Regions from separate parts of the Rhizobium sp. CB3090 genome, predicted to be linked through region 1. Evidence: riboswitches for the same ligand, from Rfam matches in the RefSeq annotation. Region 1 holds a riboswitch; the other holds the start of a gene.

Region 1 (3,565 bases):
GGTTAAGGAATGAGCTTCTGCCACGAATGTCTGGCATTAACCTGAATGGGGATGGATAGAGGTGATAACGGCGAACCACGGGACGCGTCTGATCCTTCGCAAGTCCGGCCAGACGTGCCACGATCCTGCATCGCCCGCCGCCCGGCTCGCCCAATCGCTGCCTTCAGCGACGCTCTGAAAGAGGCTTACGAGGACATGCGAGAACGCCGGCGCGTCCTCGACTGTCTACTCTCATGTCGCAGGCTTGTTGATCATCGCTTCGATGTTGTAGCCATCGGGATCAAGGACGAAGCAGGCATAGTAGTTCGCAGAATATTCCGGTCGTGGACCGGGCACACCGTTTTCCTTGGCACCGGCCTGAAGAGCGGCGTGATAGAACGAGTCGACCTCAGCCCTGCTCTGAACGCGGAAGGCGACATGCAGATGCGTCAAAGGCGGTTTGCTGCCCGTGTGCTGGATCTCGAACAGGCTGCCATCCCCCACGTCGAATGCCCAGAATACGCCCTCTTTTCCGAAGGAAAGGCGATATCCCAGAGGTTCGAAGGCTTTCTCGTAGAATGACCTGCTTTTCTGTAGATCGCTCACTTCAATGGTTATGTGATCAATCACCTTCGGCGTATCCTAGAGATCTACAACGCTGAAAAGAAACCTGGAGCGGGTGAAGGGAATCGAACCCTCGTATTCAGCTTGGGAAGCTGCTGCTCTACCATTGAGCTACACCCGCCTGACATTCAGAGGTGTCCAACAGTTGGCGGTCTCTGTCAAGGCCGCCAAATAGACGATCACAGCCGGAAATGCTTCGAAAGCTTCAGCCCCTGCGCCTGATAGTTGGAGCCGAGGCCGGAGCCGTAGAGGCTTGAGGGCTGTTCCAGCATGTGCTCGTAGACCAGGCGGCCGACGATCTGGCCGTCTTCGAGGATGAACGGGACTTCGTGGCTGCGCACTTCCAGCACGGCGCGGCTGCCGCGGCCGCCGGCTGGCGCGTGGCCGAAGCCGGGATCGAAAAAGCCGGCGTAGTGCACCCGGAATTCGCCGACCAGCGGATCGAAGGGCGTCATTTCGGCGGCATAGTGTGGCGGCACATGAACGGCTTCGCGCGAGACCAGAATGTAGAATTCGTCCGGATCGAGGATCAGTTCGGTGCGGCCGCGGCTGTAGAGCGGCTCCCAGAAATCGAAGATATCGTGCTGGGCCTTCTTGTCGACGTCGACGACCGCCGTGTGGTGCTTACCGCGATAGCCGATCAGGCCTTCCTTATCGCCGGCGAGATCGATCGACAGCGCTATGCCGCCGCCGGTAACGTTCGGCTTCTTGCTGGCGACCAGCGTCTCGCTCTCGTGCAGCGCCAGCAGTTCCGGCTCGGAGAGTGTGGCCTGTCCGACGCGGAAACGGATTTGCGACAGGCGCGAGCCGCGGCGCACGACGATCGGAAAGGTGCGCGGGCTGATTTCAAGATAGAGCGGACCGGAATAGCCGGCCGGGATCTTATCGAATTCCTGCGCCCGGTCCGTGATGACGCGGGTGAAGATATCCAGACGGCCGGTCGAGCTCTTCGGATTGGCGGAGGCGGACATATCGGCCGGCAGGTCGAGCCGCTCCATCAGCGGCACGATGTAGACGCAGCCGGTTTCCAGCACCGCGCCTTCCGAGAGATCGACGACATGCAGCTTCAGCCGGTCGAGCTTGTCGGCGACGAGATGCGATGGGCCGGGCATGAAGCTGGCGCGGACGCGGAAAGCATGCGCACTGAGCCTCAAGTCGAGGCTCGCCGGCTGGATCTGATCGACATCCAGTTCTTTTTCGCTCGTCAGCCTTCCCGCTTCGAAGAGCGCCGCAATGGCGCGATCGGCCAAAATTCCAGTAGTGCGAGCCATCATGCCTCTTTCCCAGCGCATGACCCGGCTAGTCGAGAACAGACTTACCGGGTTACGCGCCGTTCAAAATGTTACTGTGACCTTTGCGCATCCTGACGAAGGCGCGGGCAGTAATTTGCCGCAGACAAAACCAAACTCGGGGAATTGACGCAAGCGGTCAACGGCAGTATTGCAACTTATCCCGTGGTGATTTGGCCGGTCGGCTTGCAGCCACGTTAAACAAGTGGCTAAAAGGACCGGGGTTAAACCGGTCTGCTTTTCGCGGCCGGTTTTTTTGTTTTGAAAGTGGTGATGGCATGAGCAAGACTTGGCGCCCCGCAACCCAGCTCGTTCACGGCGGAACGCTCCGTTCGCAATTCGGCGAGACCTCCGAAGCAATCTATCTGACGCAAGGCTTCGTCTACGACACGTCGGAAGCCGCGGAAGCCCGTTTCAAGGGCGAGACCGACGGCTTCATCTACGCCCGCTACGGCAGCCCCACCAACGACATGTTCGAAAAGCGCATGTGCGCTCTGGAAGGCGCCGAAGAAGCCCGCGCCACCGCTTCCGGCATGGCCGCCGTTTCGGCCGCCATCCTCTGCCAGTTGAAGGCCGGCGATCATATCGTTGCAGCCCGCGCGCTCTTCGGCTCCTGCCGCTGGGTCGTTGAGACGCTGGCGCCGAAATACGGCATTCAATGCACCCTGGTCGACGGCCGCTTCACCGAAAATTGGGAAAAGGCGATCCAGCCGAATACCAAGGTCTTCTTCCTCGAAAGCCCGACCAATCCGACGCTGGAAGTGGTCGATATCGCTGCCGTCGCCAAGCTCGCCAATCAGATCGGCGCCAAGGTCGTGGTCGACAACGTCTTTGCGACGCCGCTCTTCCAGAAGCCTTTGGAACTCGGCGCACACATCGTCGTCTATTCCGCCACCAAGCACATCGACGGCCAGGGCCGTTCGCTCGGCGGCGTCATCCTCTCCGACAAGCAGTGGATCGACGAGAACTTGCAGGACTATTTCCGCCATACTGGCCCGGCCATGTCGCCGTTCACCGCCTGGACACTGCTGAAGGGCATCGAGACGCTGCCGCTGCGCGTCACGCAACAGACGGCAAATGCGGCAAAGATTGCCGATTTCCTCGCCGAGCAGACCAACAAGGTCGCTCGCGTGATCTATCCCGGCCGGAAGGACCATCCGCAGGCCGATATCGTCGCCAAGCAGATGACCGGCGGCTCGACGCTGGTGGCATTTGAGCTGAAGGGCGGCAAGGAAGCGGCTTTCAAGCTGCAGAATGCGCTGGAGATCGTCAAGATTTCCAACAATCTCGGCGACTCCAAGAGCCTGATCACCCATCCGGCCACCACCACCCACAAGAACCTCACCGACGAAGCCCGTGCCGAACTCGGCATTTCGCCGGGAACGGTGCGCTTTTCCGCGGGGATCGAGGACGGCGAGGATCTGATCGAGGATTTCGCCCGCGCACTGGCGCAGGTCTCTGCCTGACTTTTCTACCCAAACCCGCCCGAATATTGTTCGGGCGGGCTTACACATCTTGAAAACAGACTTTGCGGCTATACTTTCGACCGCGGACGATTAACCTTTAGAGTTAGTCCTAACATCTGGAAATCCGAAGGGTTTAATCCGTCAAAGGCGTTTCCACCAATCCATTCCTTGACGGAACAGGTCGCTTTATAGGATACCCCTAAGTAT
Region 2 (3,565 bases), 760 kb from region 1:
TGTCCATCCATGCGATACATCAGCGTGATCACGTTCGGTATATACACCGTTTCACGCCTTGAACCGAATAGGGCCAAGGACTAGCTTGCGCCCCAAAGATTGATGAAAGCCTTCCAATGCAATTTCAGGGCACCGCAGACTATATTGCCGACAAGGATCTGATGGTTGCTGTCAACGCCGCCATTCGGCTGGAACGACCCCTTTTGGTGAAAGGCGAACCGGGGACCGGCAAGACGGAACTGGCTCGCCAGGTCGCCGCAGCGCTGGGGCTCGATCTCATCGAATGGAACATCAAATCGACCACCAAGGCGCAGCAGGGCCTCTATGAATATGATGCCGTCTCACGCCTGCGCGACAGCCAATTGGGTGACGCGCGCGTCAACGACGTCAAAAACTATATCCGCCAAGGCAAGCTCTGGCAGGCGTTTACGGCACCAGAGAAATGCGTGCTGCTGATCGATGAGATCGACAAGGCCGACATCGAATTCCCGAACGATCTGCTGCAGGAACTCGACCGCATGGAGTTCCATGTCTACGAAACCGGCGAAACGATCCGCGCCGCCGTCAGGCCGATCGTCATCATTACCTCGAACAATGAAAAGGAGCTGCCGGATGCTTTTCTCCGCCGCTGCTTCTTCCATTATATCCGCTTTCCCGATGCCGAAACGCTGACACGCATCGTCGAGGTGCACTATCCCGGCATCAAGCAGGCATTGGTGCGAGCAGCACTCATCCAGTTTTTCGAGATCCGCGATGTGCCGGGTCTGAAGAAGAAGCCCTCGACCTCCGAAGCGCTCGATTGGATCCGCCTGCTGGTCGCCGACGATGTCGATCCGGCTACCCTGCGTGTCGATGCGAAGAGCGCGCTGCCAAAGCTGCACGGCGCGCTGCTGAAGAACGAGCAGGACGTCCATCTCTTCGAACGGCTGGCCTTCATGGCGCGCGGGCAAGGGAAATGATGCAGCCGGATGCCCTGAAGGTCTTGATCTATGCGGTGAACGACCGGCACTTGCTGGTATTCGATGAGCCGGATTTTCCGGCCGTCCAGCTCCAGGTTCCCGGCGGCACGGTGGAACCGGGCGAAGATATCGCAACGGCGGCGGCGCGCGAATTCGAGGAGGAAACGGGTTTTGCGCCAGACGAACTCCATCCGCTCGGCGTTCACGATTATCGTTTTGAAAAGAACGGGCGCGAGCATCACCACCAACGGCACTATTTCCGCTGCCGCATCTCCGAGACGGCGCCCTCCACCTGGCTTCACTATGAAATGACGCCATTCGACGGCGGCGATCCGATTGGCTTCCGTTTCTTCTGGCTGCCGATCGAGGACGCCAAGCGGCGTCTGGGCTATGGTATGCAAGCACTCCTTGAACATCTGTAGGTGGCACCCGACATCACGGCGCGGCCGCGGTCGCCCTGTGCCTCGAAAAGCGACGGAGGGCCGACCATACCCGCCCTCGCCCTTCGAGGCTCCACCCTCCGGGTTCCGCTCCTCAGGGTGAGGGCTGATCTTCTACGCCTTGGCGCAAACCCTCTCCGCCTCACCCTGAGGTGCCTTGGCGTTGAAGCGTCAGCGCAAACGTCAAGGCCTCGAAAGGCGAGGCGGCCCTGGGCCTGGAGTTAACCCATTGACCCGCCGGGGTCACAGGTCTATTGAATTTCTCCCGTGGTGATTTGGCCGGCCGGCTTGCAGCCACGTTAAAAAAGTCGCTAAAGGGCCGCGTGCGGACCGGTAGCGATTCTTATCGCGGCCGGTTTTTTGTTTTTGGTCGAGTGACAACGATGCCCATCAAGATTCCCGATACGCTGCCCGCGTTCGAAGCCCTCCAGAGCGAGGGCGTGCGGGTGATGACCGAAACGGTGGCGATCCGGCAGGATATTCGCCCCCTTCAGATCGGGCTTCTCAATCTCATGCCGAACAAGATCAAGACCGAAGTGCAGATTGCGCGCCTTGTCGGCGCCTCGCCGTTGCAGGTGGAATTCTCGCTGATCCGCGTCGGCGGCCACAAGGCCAAGAACACATCCGAAGAGCATCTGCTCGCCTTCTACCAAACCTGGGAGGAAGTGAAGGAGCGCAAATACGACGGCTTCATCATCACCGGCGCGCCGATCGAGCTGCTGGATTATGAGGAGGTCACCTACTGGGACGAGATGCAGCAGATCTTCGACTGGACGGCGACCAATGTGCATTCGACGATGAACGTCTGCTGGGGCGCGATGGCGGCTGCCTATCATTTCCATAAGGTGCCGAAATATACGCTGAAGGAAAAAGCCTTCGGCGTCTATCGCCACCAGAACCTGAAGCCGTCCTCGGTCTACCTCAACGGCTTTTCCGATGATTTCGCCATTCCGGTCTCGCGCTGGACGGAAGTGCGCCGCGCCGACATCGAAAAGGTGCCGGGGCTGCAGATCCTGATGGAATCGAGCGAGATGGGCGTCTGTCTGGTCCACGAGCAGGCCTGCAACCGGCTCTACATGTTCAATCACGTGGAGTATGATTCCACTTCGCTGGCCGACGAATATTTTCGGGACGTGAATGCGGGCGTGCCGATCAAGATGCCGCACAATTATTTCCCGCATAACGACCCGGACATCGCGCCGCAAAACCGCTGGCGCAGCCATGCGCATCTGTTCTTCGGCAACTGGATCAACGAGATCTATCAGACGACCCCCTATGATCTCGAGGAGATCGGCCAAGAGAGGTTCTGAGCTTGTTCATTCCCTTCTTCCTGAAGCTGAAGGAAGCAAAGGTTCCGGTGACGCTCCGGGAATTCCTGTCGCTTCTGGAGGGAATGGAAGAAGGGATCGCCGATTATGACGTCGAGGCCTTCTACTATTTGGCCCGCGCATCGCTGATCAAGGACGAGCGCTTCATCGACCGCTTCGATCAGGTGTTTGCCGATTATTTTCAGGGTGTCGAGGCCGTCGGCAATGATGCGGCACCGGCCGAGCCGGTCGCTGTCCCCGATGAATGGCTGCGCAAGCTCGCCGAAAGACATCTGACGGACGAGGAAAAGAAGCTGGTCGAGGCACTCGGCGGCTTCGAAAAGCTGATGGAGACGCTCCGTCAGCGCCTTGCCGAACAAGAAGGCCGCCACCAGGGCGGCTCAAAATGGATCGGTACGGCAGGCACGTCGCCGTTCGGCGCCTATGGCTATAACCCGGAAGGCGTGCGCATCGGCCAAGACGCGTCCCGTCACCGCAAGGCGGCGAAAGTCTGGGATCGCCGCGAATTTCAAAATCTCGACGATAGCGTCGAGCTCGGCACCCGCAACATCAAGGTGGCGCTGAAACGGCTCCGCCGCTGGGTGCGCGAAGGCGCGGCAGAGGAGCTCGACCTTTCCGGCACGATCCGCTCCACCGCCGAACATGGCTATCTCGACGTCCAGACCCGGCCGGAGCGGCGCAATGCCGTCAAACTGCTGATGTTCTTCGATGTTGGCGGCTCGATGGACGATCATATCCGCGTGGTCGAGGAACTGTTCTCCGCGGCCCGCGCCGAATTCCGGCATATGGAATATTTCTACTTTCACAACTGCCTCTACGAAGGCGTATGGAGGGACAA

Evidence for each region. Region 1 has a riboswitch for S-adenosylmethionine ahead of QA646_RS00725 (O-succinylhomoserine sulfhydrylase). Riboswitches for the same ligand answer to the same signal wherever they lie in the genome.
Region 2: another riboswitch for S-adenosylmethionine. It lies ahead of metA (homoserine O-succinyltransferase); the one in region 1 lies ahead of QA646_RS00725 (O-succinylhomoserine sulfhydrylase).

What each region holds. Positions count from the first base shown of each region.
Region 1 is NZ_CP121662.1:140,865-144,429, reverse strand. It holds gene QA646_RS00740 (VOC family protein) at 232-609, opposite strand; tRNA gene QA646_RS00735 (tRNA-Gly) at 651-724, opposite strand; gene QA646_RS00730 (2'-deoxycytidine 5'-triphosphate deaminase) at 783-1,877, opposite strand; SAM riboswitch at 2,048-2,126, shown strand; gene QA646_RS00725 (O-succinylhomoserine sulfhydrylase) at 2,171-3,358, shown strand.
Region 2 is NZ_CP121662.1:3,296,521-3,300,085, forward strand. It holds gene QA646_RS15870 (MoxR family ATPase) at 117-959, shown strand; gene QA646_RS15875 (NUDIX domain-containing protein) at 959-1,381, shown strand; SAM riboswitch at 1,657-1,734, shown strand; gene metA (homoserine O-succinyltransferase) at 1,783-2,709, shown strand; gene QA646_RS15885 (VWA domain-containing protein) at 2,712-3,565, shown strand, end outside.